Regions from separate parts of the Allomesorhizobium aridi genome, predicted to be linked through region 2. Evidence: riboswitches for the same ligand, from Rfam matches in the RefSeq annotation. Region 2 holds a riboswitch; the other holds the start of a gene.
What was found. Region 2 has a riboswitch for cobalamin ahead of bluB (5,6-dimethylbenzimidazole synthase). Riboswitches for the same ligand answer to the same signal wherever they lie in the genome.

Region 1: another riboswitch for cobalamin. It lies ahead of ACG873_RS31170 (ABC transporter substrate-binding protein); the one in region 2 lies ahead of bluB (5,6-dimethylbenzimidazole synthase).

Annotation. Positions count from the first base shown of each region.
Region 1 is NZ_CP171729.1:5,901,651-5,909,439, forward strand. It holds gene hypE (hydrogenase expression/formation protein HypE) at 1-649, shown strand, start outside; gene ACG873_RS31160 (enoyl-CoA hydratase-related protein) at 659-2,344, shown strand; partial or broken gene ACG873_RS31165 (ATP-binding cassette domain-containing protein) at 2,500-2,916, shown strand; cobalamin riboswitch at 3,157-3,349, shown strand; gene ACG873_RS31170 (ABC transporter substrate-binding protein) at 3,502-4,518, shown strand; gene ACG873_RS31175 (FecCD family ABC transporter permease) at 4,515-5,567, shown strand; gene ACG873_RS31180 (ABC transporter ATP-binding protein) at 5,564-6,328, shown strand; gene ACG873_RS31185 (pseudoazurin) at 6,339-6,773, shown strand; gene ACG873_RS31190 (class I SAM-dependent methyltransferase) at 6,770-7,567, shown strand; gene ACG873_RS31195 (hypothetical protein) at 7,588-7,789, shown strand, end outside.
Region 2 is NZ_CP171729.1:662,355-670,143, forward strand. It holds gene ACG873_RS05195 (S41 family peptidase) at 1-1,105, opposite strand, end outside; gene ACG873_RS05200 (hypothetical protein) at 1,234-2,208, shown strand; gene bluB (5,6-dimethylbenzimidazole synthase) at 2,235-2,951, opposite strand; cobalamin riboswitch at 2,994-3,192, opposite strand; gene ACG873_RS05210 (histone deacetylase family protein) at 3,314-4,240, shown strand; gene ACG873_RS05215 (exodeoxyribonuclease VII small subunit) at 4,244-4,495, shown strand; gene ACG873_RS05220 (DUF2277 domain-containing protein) at 4,635-4,901, shown strand; gene ACG873_RS05225 (hypothetical protein) at 5,278-5,481, opposite strand; gene ACG873_RS05230 (pirin family protein) at 5,578-6,498, shown strand; gene ACG873_RS05235 (cupin domain-containing protein) at 6,510-7,361, shown strand; gene ACG873_RS05240 (hypothetical protein) at 7,391-7,531, shown strand.

The DNA.
Region 1 (7,789 bases), 950 kb from region 2:
GCCGATCATCACCGGCGACACCAAGGTCGTCGAGCGCGGCAAGGCCGACGGTGTCTTCATCTCGACCGCCGGCGTCGGCATGGTTCCGGACGGGCTCGATCTCCGGTCGGACGCCGCCTGGCCCGGTGATGCCGTGATCATTTCCGGCTCGATCGGAGACCATGGCGTCGCCGTGATGTCGAAACAAGAGAACCTGGAATTCGACACCGACATCGCATCCGACAGCGCGGCCTTGCACGGGCTGGTAGCAGACATGGTCGCGGCTGGCGGGGCGCATATCCGGCTAATGCGCGATCCGACGCGTGGCGGCATCGCCGCGACGCTGAACGAGATCGCCAGCCAGTCGCGGGTCGGCTTCCGCATCGACGAAGACAAGATCCCGCTCAAACCGGAAGTGGCTGCAGCCTGCGAGTTCCTCGGCCTCGATCCGCTCAATGTCGCCAATGAAGGGAAACTGGTAGCAGTCGTGGCGCCGGAGGGCGCTAACGCCGTGCTCGCGACGATGCGCGCGCATCCGCTTGGCAGCGAGGCGGCGCTGGTCGGCCACGTCGTGGCCGACGACAACTGCTTTGTCCAGATGACGACCTCGTTTGGCGGCGGCCGGATTGTCGACTGGCTGTCGGGCGAACAACTGCCCCGGATCTGCTAAGAGAGGGTGATGCGCATCCTGCTTCTCTGCCACAATTTCAACTCGCTCTCCCAGCGCCTGCATGTCGACCTGAGACGGGCTGGTCACGAAGTGACGGTCGAGCTCGACATCCATGACGACTTCACTCGCGAGGCGGTCGTTCTCTTTTCGCCGGACCTCGTGATCGCGCCCTTCCTCAAGCGGCCGATCCCGGCCGATGTCTGGCGCGGAACGCTCTGCCTGATCGTCCATCCGGGCATCCGTGGCGATCGCGGCCCGAGCGCCCTCGACTGGGCGATCCTCGACGGCGAAGTGACCTGGGGCGTCACACTGATCGAGGCTCGGAAGGAGATGGATGCGGGGCCCGTCTGGGCTTGGGCGGAATTTCCGATGCGCCCCGCTCGGAAGTCGAGCCTCTACCGACATGAAGTGACCCAGGCTGCCGTAGCCTGCGTCTTCGAAGCGATCGGCCGCATCGAGCGCAGGGAAGGGGCGGCGCTGCCGGCGAACTGGGGCAGAGGGTGCGAGCGACCCGCCTGCCGGAGGTCCGACCGTATCCTCGACCCGACCCGACACTCGGCCGAGGAAGCGCTACGCATCATCCGGGCGTCGGACGGAGATCCCGGGGCTACGATGACGATCGCCGGACAGACTTTCCTGGTGTTTGACGCCGAGCGTGCGGAAGGAGTTCCGGGGCCTGCCGGCGCGCTCATCGGCCGTTCGCGGCACGCTCTCGCCATGGCCTTCCGTGAGGGGGCGCTGTGGATCGGCCATCTCCGGCGACCGGATTCCCGCTCGCTGAAACTGCCGGCGCTCCGGCTGCTCGGTGCCGAAGCAAGCGATCTGCCCATCATCGAAGGACCCGAACCCTGCCGTTACCGGGAGGAGAACGGCGTCGGACTTCTGGAATTCCGCTTCCACAACGGCGCGATGTCGTCGGAAGATTGCGATACCTTGCGCAAGGCGATCACGAGGGCCAAGGCACGCTCGCTTCCGGTTCTTGTGCTGCGGGGCGACGCGGATCGCTGGTCGAACGGCATCCATCTCGGCATCATCGAGGGCGCCGACAGCGCCGCCGACGAATCCTGGCGCAATATAAACGCGATGAACGACTTGGTGCGCGAGATCATCGAGACCGATGACCGACTGGTTATTTCCGCGGTGCTCGGCAATGCCGGGGCTGGCGGCGTCTTCCTGTCGCTTGCCGCCGACGAAGTCTGGATGCGCGAGGGCGTCATCCTCAATCCGCACTACAAGGACATGGGCAATCTCTACGGCTCGGAATACTGGACCTATCTGCTGCCGGCTCGGGTCGGCGAGGACCGAGCCCGCCGCGTGACCCAGGCAAGGCTGCCGATGGGGGTCGACGAGGCGCTTGAACTGGGGCTCGCCACCCGGCGCCTGCCGGGAAATGTAGAATCCGCCGATTGGGAACTGCTCCGCGCTGCCACCGAATTCGCGGCCTCTCCCGATCTTGCCCGGCGGATTGCTGCCAAACGGGCGCGCCGCGCTGGCGACGAGGCCGAGAAACCGCTTGCCGCCTATCGGGAAGAGGAACTGCGGCGGATGCGGCGCAATTTCTACGGCTTGGACCCGAGCTATCACGTGGCGCGCTACAATTTTATCCACAAGACGCCCAAGTCCCGTACGCCCGTCACGCTCGCTGTCCACCGCGCGAACGCCGACCACTCGGACCGTAGGAGCACCATGCGATGACGAACCCGCTCGCAACCGTTCTTGTGGTGGGCAACGAGGTGTGCTCAATCGAGGCTATCCAGCGGGTTCTATCCGAGAGGCGAAGCGTTCATACCGTCGCTCTATCCTCCAAAAAGCTGACCGCTAGTTAACGTGACATCGCCGTTGGCCGGTGGAACATACGCTACCACAAGACCGATGCCAGCTGGGAAGAGGTGGTCCGCGCGGCACAGGACGTTGGCGCGCATGACTTCATCGAACACTTGCCTGATGGCTACGACACCGAACTCGAGCAGCGCGGCGGCAATCTCTCGCTCGGCCAGCAGCGCCAGCTGATCAGCTTCGCGCGGGCACTGGTCGCCGACGCCAAGATCCTTGTGCTCGACGAAGCCACGGCCAGCATCGATTCCTGCACCGAGATGCTGATCCAGAAGGCGCTGATAAAACTGCTGGAAGGCCGGACCGGGCTCGTCATCGCCCACCGACTGGCCACGATCCGCGGCGCCGACCGCATCATCGTCCTGCAGAATGGCGAGATTGTCGAAAGCGGCAACCACGAACAACTGATGGAAAGAAAGGGCCTCTACGCCCGCCGTCACGGTCGGTGCGGCGTGGTCGGAAACGTACAGACGCCATGCCTCTTTCTCGTCGGCGGAGGCTTCGCTGATTCCCGCGAGCAGCGCGAGCGTCGCTGCGGTGTTCGTCCATAGTGGTTGCATTTGCTGCTGTCCTTGGTTAAGCAGCTCTGATCTGTTACATAATAACATAACAGCCTCGAAGAGGCACAAATATATGGGGCTCGGAAAGGCACCGCTTGATGCGAGCCAGAGGATTGGTTAGGAACGGGTGTCGGTTTCCGTAAGGAAATAACAGGGAATTCGCCGCGGCTTGCCGCGAAACGAAACTGCCCCCGCAACTGTAGGCGGTAAGTTCATCTCGATCATGCCACTGGGATTAGCCCCCGGGAAGGCCGAGAGGGACGATGACCCGTCAGTCAGGAGACCTACCGACACCCGTAACTTAACGCGCCGGGCGGGGTGTCCGGGGAGGTTGTCGATGACGCTAGCCACACGTGAAGTGCAGCCGCATCTCGTCCGTTGCGACGCGATGACGATCATTGCCGTCCTGACCCGAGATCCTTCGATCCCTGCCAGCAACCGATCGGAGATGTTCGCGTCATGACTGTTTCACGCCTTGCGCTTGCCGCTGCTAGCTTCGCCTTCCTCACGGCGGCCGCAGCGGCCGAGCCGACCAAGTATCCGCTGACCCTCGAGAATTGCGGGGAGACGCTGACCTTCCAGAAGGCGCCTGCGTCGACCGTTACGGTCGGCCAGGCGGCGACCGAAGTGCTTTACTCACTCGGCCTAGGCGACAAGGTGACCGGCACCTCGGTCTGGTTCAACGAGGTGCTGCCTGAGTTCAAAGAGGTCAATGACAAGGTCGAACGCCTGGCCGACAACGATCCGAGCTTCGAAAGCGTGGTCGCGAAGAGGCCGGAACTGGTGACCGCTCAGTTCATCTGGCATGTCGGTCCTGACGGAATCGTCGCGACCCGCACCCAGTTCCATGACGTCGACATACCGACCTATGTGCTGCCGGCCGACTGCGTCGCCAAGGACAATACGGTCGGCGTCGATGGCACGCGCAGCGAGCTCTTTTCCACCGCCACTATCCATCAGGGCATCCGCGAACTGGCGCAGATCTTCGACATCCAGGGCAAGGGTGCGGAACTCGTCGCCAGCCTGGCGGAGCGCGAGAATGCCGCCGTCGAACGCGCCAAGGCGCTCGACCTCAAGGACGTCTCGGCGGTCTTCTGGTTCTCCAGCGCCGAGATGGACATCGACCCCTATGTCACGGGCCGCAAGGGCGCACCGGCCTACATGATGGACAAGCTCGGCATCAAGAACATCATCGAGTCCGACGAGGAGTGGCCAGTTGTCGGTTGGGAGACCATCGCCAAGGCCAACCCGAAGCTGATCGTCATCGCCAGGATGGACCGCCGCCGTTTCCCCGCTGACGACTACGAGAAGAAGCTGGAGTTCCTAGAATCCGATCCAGTCGCGAGCCAGATGGACGCGGTCAAGAACAACCGCATCGTCGTCATGGACGCACATGCGATGGATGCGACCATCCGCACGATTGCCGGCATCGAGGTGCTGTCGAAATCGCTCAAGGATTTCGGACTGGCACAGTGAGTCGGACCGCCTCGCAAGAGATCTACCTCTCCCGGCTCGGCCGGGGGACGCTCGGTTTCGCCGCGCTCGTTGTGGCGGTGCTCGCCGGAACCTGCATCGGCGAGACGCCGATCCCTGTCTCGATCGTCCTGCAGACTCTGGCCAACAAGATCTTTGGTTCGGCCTACGTGCTCGACCCGATCGACATTGGAATCATCTGGAACTACCGCCTGCCGCGTGCGATCATTGCGGCCTGTTGCGGATCGGGCCTGGCAATCTCCGGCATGGTGCTGCAGTCGCTGCTGCGAAACGCGCTGGCGGACCCGTATCTTCTCGGCATTTCCGCCGGTGCCTCGACCGGCGCGGTGGCGGTGACGGTCGCCGGCTTTGGCGCCGGCGCGATTTCGATGTCGCTTGGAGCCTTCGTCGGCGCCGTCGCAGCCTTTGCCCTGGTGGCGATACTGGCGCGCGCGGCTGGCGGTGGCGTTACGTCGCGCGGCGCCGGACAGATCGTGCTCGCAGGCATAGCCGGGTCGCAGCTCTTCAACGCGCTGACCTCCTTCATCATCACCAAGTCGGCCAATGCCGAGCAAGCGCGCGGTATCATGTTCTGGCTGCTGGGCAATTTAAGCGGCGCACGGTGGCCCGACGTATGGCTGGCGGTCCCGATAGCCCTGGTCGGGTTAGCCGCGTGCGTCTGGTATGCGCGCGCTCTCGACGCTTTCGCCTTCGGCGCCGAGTCGGCGTCGTCGCTGGGAGTGCCAGTTCGCAGAGTGCAGGTGGTTCTCATCGGCTTCACGGCGCTGGTGACGGCGGTGATGGTGAGCATCGTCGGTTCGATCGGCTTCGTCGGGCTTGTTATCCCGCATGCGGCGCGGTTTCTCGTCGGGGTGCGCCACGGGAGGCTAGGACCGGCGACGGCGCTTATCGGCGCGGTGTTCCTGATCACCGCGGATGTGCTCTCACGCACCATTATTCCCGGACAGGTCCTGCCGATCGGCGTCATTACGGCACTCGTTGGAGCGCCGGCCTTCGCGGTGATCCTGATCCGCGGGCGGGGCGCGCCATGATCCTGGAAGCACACAATCTCAGCTGGTCAGTGCGAGGGAAACCGATCGTCACTGGGGTCGATCTCGTGGTGAACGAGGATGAAACGCTCGGTCTCGTCGGGCCGAACGGCTCCGGCAAGTCGACACTGATGAAACTGCTGGCAGGCATCCGACAACCGACGTCAGGCGACGTTCGCGTCAAGGGTGAGGCGCTTCGCGCGATGCCGCGCCGCGCCGTCGCCCAACTGATCGCCTTTCTCGAACAACAGGCAGAGACCACTGAGGCCATCACCGTGAAAGATGCGGTCGACCTTGGCCGCACGCCGTGGCTGACGCCGCTGCAGCCATGGTCGCCGGAAGACGACCTCATCGTGGCGCAAGCGCTTGCCGACACCGACATGGAAGGGTTCGAGCGCCGTTCCTGGGCAACCCTATCCGGTGGGGAGCGCCAGCGGATCCACCTGGCGAGGGCGCTCGCGCAGCAGCCTCAGATACTGCTTCTCGACGAGCCCACGAACCACCTCGATGTCCAGCACCAGCTCTCGATCCTCGACCTGGTCGCGAAATTGCCAGTCACATCGGTTGTCGCGCTGCACGATCTGAACCAGGCGCTCTCCTGCGATCGCGTCGGCGTGCTGTCCGGCGGCCGGCTCGTCGCACTAGGCCCTCCGCACGAGGTGCTGACTGTCGAGCGGATCGGCGCGGTGTTCGGCGTTCGCGCAAGCATTCTCACCGACCCGGCAGACGGCACGCACATGTTCCGCTTCCATCCAGCTTCCTGAAAGGAAACCCATGCGCTTGCAAATTCTGACCTTGTTCCTGTCGCAGGCAATGTCGTCCGCCTGTGCCGAGACGCACGACATCAAGATGCTCAACCGCAACGAGACGGGCCCGATGGTCTACGAGCCTGATTTCGCCCAGATCGCGCCGGGCGACACCGTAAAGTTCATCGCGGCCGCTAGCGGCCACAATGCCGCAACGATCGACGGCATGGTCCCGGACGGTCACCCCGGCTTCAAAGGTAAGATCAACGAGGAGATCGAGGTCACACTCGGCCAGGAAGGCTTTTATGGCATCAAATGCTCGCCGCATCTCGGCATGGGCATGGTGATGGTTATCCGCGTCGGCGACGCCGCGCTGGAAGCTTCGTTCTTGAACGTCGACGTGCCGCCGCGGGCGCACAAACGCTTCGATGAAATCCTCGCGCGAAACGGTTTCGGCAAATGAACTCTGACGAGCAGGCAGTGACCGGAGCGAACTTCGACCTCAGGGACGAGATCCATGAGTACTGGTCGCGCCGCGCAGAAACTTTCGATCTGGCTTTTGGCCACTATATAGCGCCTGGGCACGAGGCCGAAGCCTGGGCTGCTCCAATCCGCGACCAGCTCGGCTCGTCGCCCCGCAAGGTCCTGGAGCTTGCCTGCGGCACCGGTGAGGTGACTCGCCTGCTGCATGACCTCGGTCATGAGGTCACCGCGCTGGATTTTTCCGATGCCATGCTTGCGAAAGCGCGAGCGAAACATGTCGGAAAACCCCGCCTGCGGTTCCTCCATGCCGATGCCGGCCACACCATGGAGCCTGATGAATCCTATGACGCAATCGTCTGCCGGCATCTGGTCTGGACGCTGACAGAGCCGGCCAGGGCCTTCGCGGATTGGCTGCGCATCCTTCACCCGGGCGGGCGGCTGCTGATCTATGACGGCGATTGGACGAAACCCAAGCCCTCCGTGCTGTGGGCGGCAAGATTGCTCTCGCTCTTGGAGCAGGTTTCGCCGGATCCCTACTACGACGGAGCTATGAGCGAGAAACACGGCGAGATCATGCGGCGGCTTCCTTTCAGCGAAGGGCTCACCTTCGACAGTCTGGCGCCCCAATTGGCAGCGGCGGGCTTTGTCTCCATCCGCGAGCTACCGCACGAGCCTATCGCCCGAGCACAACGCAGAGGCCATGGGTTGCGCAATCGTCTGCGCACCCTTGTCTATCGCCGCTTCATCCTGATCGCCGAAAAGCCCGGCGGCTAAATCCCCATCCAAGGAGTCTCATGAACATTCGGCCCACGCTTGCCGGTCTTGCTCTGTCCATTCTGATGCTCCCGGCTGCAATCGCGCAGCCGACCAACTATCCGCTGACTGTGGAGAATTGCGGACGGATACTCACGTTCGAAGCGGCGCCACAAAAGGTGGTGTCGCTCGGGCAGGCCATACATGAGATCTACGCTCTCAACCTCGGACCGCGCATAACCG
Region 2 (7,789 bases):
CGGCATCCGATACCGCGATTTCGAGCAGGCTGTCGTCCGGCAGCAGATAGGCGCGGCCGGCAAGCAGCGCGCCCGCGGTGCGCTGGCCGACCAGCGGGATGCCGTTCACCTTCAGCGCGTAGGCGAAGACTTCCAGGCCGCTTCTCGAACCCTCGTCGATGATGGCGACGACCGGCCGCCGCCAGCGGACATTGGCAAGCACGTCCTCGCCCTTGCGCGGGATCAGACGGAAGGGCGGCGTGTCGCCGACGAAGAGTTCAGCCGCATCGGAGCTGCCGCCGCCCCAGCGCCCGCGCAAATCCAGCACCAGCCCGTCGGCATCCTTGAGCTTGCCTTCGGCGAGCGCCTCGGCGACCTCGCCCATCGAGTTGCGCGCGGCGAGCGTCCAGAGCCGGACATAGCCGATCTTGCGGCCGTCATGCGTCGTCACCGCCGCACTTTCCTCGATCGCCTTCTCGAAAGTGGACAGCGGCTTCAACCTCTCGACCGTGGCCTTGACGGTGATCGGCTCCGCCCCGGCCTGCCGCCGCAGCTTTATTTCGACCGGCTTGCCAACCTTGCCGCTGAAGGATTCGATCTCGTGATAGGGTTTGCCGTCCACCGACAGAACCTCGTCGCCGACGAGGATGCCGGCGCGGTCGGCCGGCGAGCCGTCATAGACATCGCTGACGAAACGGACGCCGTTCTGCGGCCGCGCGATCATGCCGACGCCGGGATAGCTGACCTCGCCTTCGGGCGGAAACAGCCGGCGCATGTCGTTGCGGATGGCATAGCGGAAAATGTCGGCCAATTCGAAATAGTCGATCGTGTCGGGCTGGAAACGTCCCACATGGGAAGCATCGAGGCTGGCCAGCACAGCGTCGATCGCTTCGTCGACGCGGTCCGGCGAGCTTGCCTTGGCCACGGGAGATTGCGGATCCTCGATCTCGCGCCGCACTGCCGCCGCGAAGCGGTCGATCGCCGATTCGTCATGGAAATTGTCGGTCACGAGTTCCACGGCGCGATCGAACACCGGATGCCCGGAGCGCGGCGGATCGGCGGCGGGTGCCTCCACGATCGCAAGAAAAAGCAGCGGCGCCGCCGCGAGAAAGCTGGTTCTTTTCATCTGGCTGGTCCGCATCCGTTTCGCTTCATCGTGATTATCGGCCCAAACGCGGCCGGATCGAGCCCTTCGGTTGACAATATTCCGTGACCGGCGATTCTGCGCCGAAGGTCCGGGTGGGGATTCGGGGCATGTGGGATTTCGAGATCGGCCGGACCTTGGGCATCGTCGCCAGGACGTGGCCCTTCGTGCTGTTTCGCATGGTGGTCTATTTCGGCATCACGATCGCCTATATCGCGGCAACCGGCATGGGCGCCGGCGTCGGCTACGGAACCGGCCACATACTCGGCGAAGGCGGAGGCCCGGTCACCTTCGCGCTCTGGGGCGGCATCATCGGCTTCGGGCTGGTCTCGGCCGCGGTCTACTGGATCCGTGAATACATCCTCTACATCGTCAAGGCCGGCCACATAGCGGTGATGGTTCACCTGATCGAGGGCCGCGAAGTGCCCGGCGGGCAAAGCCAGATCGCCTATGCGCGGCAGGTGGTCACCCAACGTTTCGCGGAAGCCAATATCCTGTTCGTGCTGGATCAACTCATCAAGGGCGTGCTCAGGGCCATCACCGGCCTTCTCGGCGGCATCGCCGCTTTCGTCCCGATCCCCGGGTTGAGCGGGCTGGTCAAGTTCTTCAACGCCGTCATCCGCATGTCGCTGACCTATGTCGACGAGATCATACTCGGCTACAACATCCGCACCGACAGCGCCGCGCCCTTCGACACGGCGAGGCAGGGCGTGGTGCTCTACGCGCAGAACGGCAAGACCATGCTGAAGAACGCGCTCTGGCTGTCCATTCTGATGTGGGGGCTGGCGCTGGTCGTCTTCCTGACGACGCTGGCTCCGGCGGCCGCCGTGCTCTACGCCATGCCGGGAGAGCTCGCCGGCTGGGGCTTCGTTCTCGCCATCGTCTTCACCTGGGCGTTCAGCGCCGCCTTCATCGAACCCTTCTGCATCGCCGCCCTGATGCAGGTCTATTTCACGGCGATCGAAGGCCAGACGCCTGATCCCGAGTGGGACCAGCGGTTGTCGGAAACCTCAAAACAGTTCCGCGAGCTGAAGGACAAGGCCTCGGCGCCGTTTGGCGGCTGGGCCGGTGCGCCCGCAAGCTGACCAGCGCAGCCATCATCGCCGCTCGGCTACGCGGTCCGGTCCACGATCTCCTTCAGCGCGGCTTCGCCCGCCCCGGAAAACGTCTCGCTCATGATCAGGTCGGACAGCTTGAGCCGCTTTGCCCAGCCACGCGCTTCGAGGTCGGGCCTTGGCGCGAACTCCGAAACCCGACCGACGCAGAGATAGGCGACGGGGACGGCATGCTCGGGTATCTGCAGCAACTCCCGCAGCGCCTGCGTTTCGAGGATCGAAACCCAGCCGACGCCGACGCCTTCCGCGCGCGCTGCCAGCCAGAAATTCTGGACCGCGCAGACCGTGCTGTAGAGGTCCATCTGCGGATTGTGCCAGCGGCCCAGCGGCGAATTTTCCGATCGCCGCCGGTCGCATGTGATGCACAGATTGAGCGCGCTTTCGCAGATGCCCTCGAGCTTGAGCTTGCGGTAGAGCGCCTGCCGCTCCTCCGCGATGTTGGGCAGTTCCTGCTCGCGCGCTGCAAGGAAAAGGTCGCGCACCTGCTGCCGCCGCAAGTTGTCGCGAATGACGATGAAATTCCACGGCTGCATGTAGCCGACCGACGGCGCATGGTGGGCGGCGATCAGCAGGCGCGCCAGGACGGCGTCGTCGAGCGGGTCGGGCAGGAAGTGGCTGCGGACGTCGCGGCGCGAGAAGATAGCGCGATAGACGGCGTCTCTGGCGGTCTGGTCGAAAGGTTCGCCGTCGCCGGCGGTCGGGTGTTCGGGCATCGCTTGTCCCCTTGCGATCGAAATCGGCCCGCCTGACCAAGCGGTCGACAATGTCTGCAAGGCCGGTCTTCTGGCTCGAGATCACCCCGCAAATCGGCGCCTTCCCGTTGCAAGCAACAGTGGCCACTAGGTCACGACCTAGCCGATGCAGTCCCTCTTACAGCGTTGGGCACGCCACGGATTTCAACCGTGTTCCCGATTCTCCCGCTTGGCAGCGGGCACCTGGCAGCATCGGCGACGATACGCGAAGGCGAGGCGAGATGCATCCTTCCGGTGCGACATTGGCGGGCACCGGTGCGATTTCCCCAGCCTTCGGGCATGTATGGCGTGGCCACCACCGCCATTGCTGATAGACTGAAGGGATGACGACACGCCTCTATTCGCACCCGATCTTTCTGGAACACCTGACGCCGCCCGGTCATCCGGAACGGCCGGACCGGCTTCGCGCTATCGCCCGCGCACTTGATGACGAGGCATTCGCCCATCTCGACCGCGTCGAGGCGCCGGAAGGCGACGAGGCGACGATCCTCTATGTCCATCCCGAGAGCTACGTCGAGCACATCCGCCGAGCGATCCCGGAGGAGGGCATTGTCAGCATCGACGCTGACACTTCGGTCAGCCCGAAAAGCTGGCAGGCGGCCCTGACCGGCGTGGGGGCGGCCAATGCTGCCGTCGACGACGTGTTTTCGGGCAAGGCCGACAATGTTTTTGTCGCCTCGCGCCCGCCTGGCCACCATGCGGAAAAGACCACGGCGATGGGCTTTTGCCTGTTCAACAATGTGGCGATCGCCGCGCGCCATGCGCAGAAGAAGCACGGGGCCGGGCGCGTCGCGATCGTCGATTGGGACGTGCATCACGGCAACGGCACCCAGGACATTTTCTGGGACGATCCGTCGGTGCTCTATTGCTCCACGCACCAGATGCCGCTCTATCCCGGCACCGGCGCTGAAAACGAGACGGGCGCGGGCAATATCGTCAACGCGCCGCTTGCGCCGCAGAGCGGCAGCGAGGCTTTTCGCGAAGCGTTCCGCTCGCGCGTGCTGCCGGCAGTCGATGGTTTTGCGCCTGATTTGATCATCATCTCCGCCGGTTTCGACGCGCATCACCGCGACCCGCTGGCCGAGATCAACCTGACCGAGGAAGACTTCGACTGGGCTACGGGACAATTGATGGACCGCGCCGCGCGCCATTGCGGCAACCGGCTGGTCAGCGTGCTGGAAGGCGGCTACGACCTGCAAGGATTGTCGTTTTCGGTCGCGGCCCATGTCGCGCGCATGATGAAAGGATGAATGATGGCGGATGAAGCCAACGAAGATATCAAGGCGATGAGCTTCGAGCAGGCGCTGGAGGCGCTGGAGCGCATCGTCGACGACCTGGAGCGCGGCGACGTGCCGCTCGACAAGTCGATCAAAATTTATGAGCGCGGCGAGGCGCTGAAAATCCACTGCGACCGGCTGCTGAAGGCCGCTGAGGACAAAGTCGAGAAGATCAGGCTGTCGCGTGACGGCAAGCCGGCCGGAACGGAGCCGCTGGACGCGGAGTAGGGCGGCTAACCGACAAGCATTCTGGATTTCATCGGATTGGGATCAGAATTCCAGGCAGTTGATCGCCAGGCGTGTCGGGCCCAGATAGAGGGAAACCAAAACCCGCAACGTTGAGTATCGGACAGACCGGGAGCAAGTCATGTGCCGAAACATAAGAACCCTGTTCAATTTCGATCCGCCCGCGACGGACGAGGAAATCCATGACGCCGCGCTCCAGTTCGTGCGCAAGCTGAGCGGATCGACCAAGCCTTCGAAGCGCAACGAGGCAGCCTTCGAGAAGGCGGTCAGTTCGATCGCGGCATGCGCCCGCGAACTCATCGATTCGCTGGAGACGACGCAGCCGCCGAAGAACCGCGAGGAAGAAGCCGCCAAGGCGCGCGCCAGGATGGTGATCCGGTACGCATGACTGGCGCGGTCAGGCCGCGGTGCGCAAGCCTGGAACCTGTTTATGGAAACCTGTTCGCATGCGAGACACGGTGCCCGTCTGTTCTGCATCGCTTTTGACTTCCGACAGGGCGAGGCGTGGATTCCCGACACTCTCCGCTCGCGCTTCGCACTCGCTCACGAGGCCGGGAATGACGTACTTCCTTTACCGCTTCGGCCAGTCGCCAGCGCTGAAGATTGCCGGAGATGAAATGAAAGCCGTCATTCCCGACCTCGTGAGCGAGCGAAGCGCAGCGGAGAGTGTCGGGAATCCATGCCTCAGCGCAGAGGACACCAGAATCTTCTCAGGTCCGGACATCCGGCGAAACATTCGGTTGCGCGCTTGGTGAAGCGGATCTTCACGAGCCGAAGCTGCGAAATGCAGTCTCGACGTCGGCGTCGCTGGCGAATTCACCGCGGCGAAGCTGGGCTAGGCTTTCCAGAATATCGGGAAGGTGCGTCGGCTCGGTCTGTTCCGGCGACTGGTCGCCTTCTGCAAGGCTCAGCATCAAACGCGCGATCTTTTCCTGGTCGTCCCGCGGCATCTGCCGCACCGCTTCCACGGCTTTTTCAAGAAGCTGGTTCATGTAGAAAGATATAGGCTATCTTCGAAAACGGGAAAAGAACCGAATTCGACGGCAGGTTGCGAGGTGTAAACCATGAGCTTCTTTCCGGGAAACGACCCTGTCGCCGGTGATGCCTTCGCCTGCGACCAGATCGAGCTGATGGTCATTCCCAATGCCCGTGACATAGGCGGCTTTCAGGTGCGCCGCGCCCTGCCGACGGCCAGACGCCGGCTGGTGGGGCCGTTCATCTTCTTCGACCGCATGGGGCCTGCGATCCTGCGCGCCGGGCAGGCGCTGGACGTGCGGCCACATCCGCACATAGGCCTGTCGACGGTGACATACCTGTTCGACGGCAAGATCAGGCACCGCGATTCGCTCGGCACCGAGATGGTGATCGCGCCGGGCGACGTTAATTTGATGACGGCTGGCCGCGGCATTGTCCATTCCGAGCGGACGCCGGAGGAACTGCGCGGCGCGCCGATGTCGGTGTCCGGGCTGCAGACCTGGCTGGCGCTGCCCGACGACAAGGAGGAAACCGCCCCGGTCTTCGAGAACACCGGCCGCGATCTGCTGCCGCGGTTCGAGTATGACGGAGCGTCGGGACGCTTGGTGATGGGCAGCCTTTCCGGCATTCGTTCGCCGGTGCGCACGGATACGGACACACTCTACGCCGACATAAGTCTTGCGCCCGGCGCGCGGATAAGCATTCCCGCCGACGCCGAGGAGCGGGCGATCTATGTGCTCGACGGCATGGTGACGATTTCCGGCGACGAATTTCCGTCCGACCGCCTGCTGGTGTTCAGGCCCGGCGACGAGATCGTGGTCTCATCGGAAGAGGGCGCGCATTTCATGCTGTTCGGCGGCGCCTCGCTCGGCTCCAAGCGTTATATCTGGTGGAACTTCGTCTCGTCCTCGAAGGAGCGCATCGAGCAGGCCAAGCACGAGTGGAAGACCGGCCGCTTCGATATTGTTCCGGGCGACGAAGAGGAATTCATTCCCTTGCCCGAGGGATGAAAGGGTTGCTCATGTCGACCTCGCCGTTAAAGCCTATCTCTTCCGCCACGGTGCCCTGGGTCGAGGTCTCCGACGTTCCACGCTTCGGCATACGCTATCGCCACCTGACGCTGGCCGCGGTTGGCGAAAGTTATCATGTCGGCGTGGCGATCGAGGAACTGGCGCCCGGTATGCGCAGCAACCCGGCGCATTATCACATCTTCGAGGAGGAGCATGTCTATGTCCTCGAAGGCTCGATGACGGTGCGCATCGGCGCTGGATCGTATGAGATGAAGGCGGGCGACTATGCCTGCTTTCCGGCCGGGCAGAAGGCAGGGCACGGCTTCGTCAACGAAAGCGGCGCGGTCTGTCGCTATGTGATCCTGGGGGAGAACAGGCCGGACGAGGTGGCCGTATACACCGACTCGAAAAAGGTGCTGGTGCGCTCGCTGGGGCGGCGCGCGATCTTCGACCTCGCGGCGTTGCGCGGCTATTGGGACGGCGAGGACACCGGCCTGCCGGGCGGGGACAACGCGCCGCCGGAGCCCTCGACCGACGCGCTCGACGGAGCGGCAAGTATCGCGCCGCCGATCGCGTCAGGCGACGTCAAGTGGACTGTCGAGGGCGAAAGCCCGCGCTTCGGCGGCAGGTCGAAACACCTGACCTATGCGGCCGTGGGCAAGGACTACCACGTCGGCGTGCTGATCGAATCGCCGGCGCCCGGCATGCGTCTGTGCCCCAGGCACTATCACATGCTGGAGGAGGAGCATGCCTTGATCCTCGAAGGCGAAGTGACCCTCCTGCTCGGTGACGAACGCCATGTGATGAAGCCCGCGACTATGTCTGCTTCCCTGCCGGCCAGAAAATCGGGCATTCCTTCCTGAACAGCGGCAGCGGTCCCTGCGCCTACCTGATGATCGGCGAGCAGAACCCGAACGACGTCTGCGTCTATCCCGACTCCAACAAGGTGATGGTGCGCGCCCTGCGAAGCGAGGACGACATTTTCGACATGGCGGCGATCCGCCGGTATTGGGACGGCGAAGAGCCGGCGTGAGCGGTCTGTAGGCAGCGTCACAGGCTTGAAAGGCTGGGGCGCTGCCCCTCACCCTACCCTCTCCCCGTAAGGACGGGGAGAGGGGGCGTCTTCGCTGATGCTAGTCTCTACGCCAGCGATTGGCAGCGACGTAGATGTCTCCCTCTCCCCGTCCTTACGGGGAGAGGGTAAGGGTGAGGGGCGGCGTCGGCGCTTCAAGCGATTGGCCGGCGCGCGTCTGATTGGCCGGCGCGCCACCGTCGCGCATTTACAAGGCGC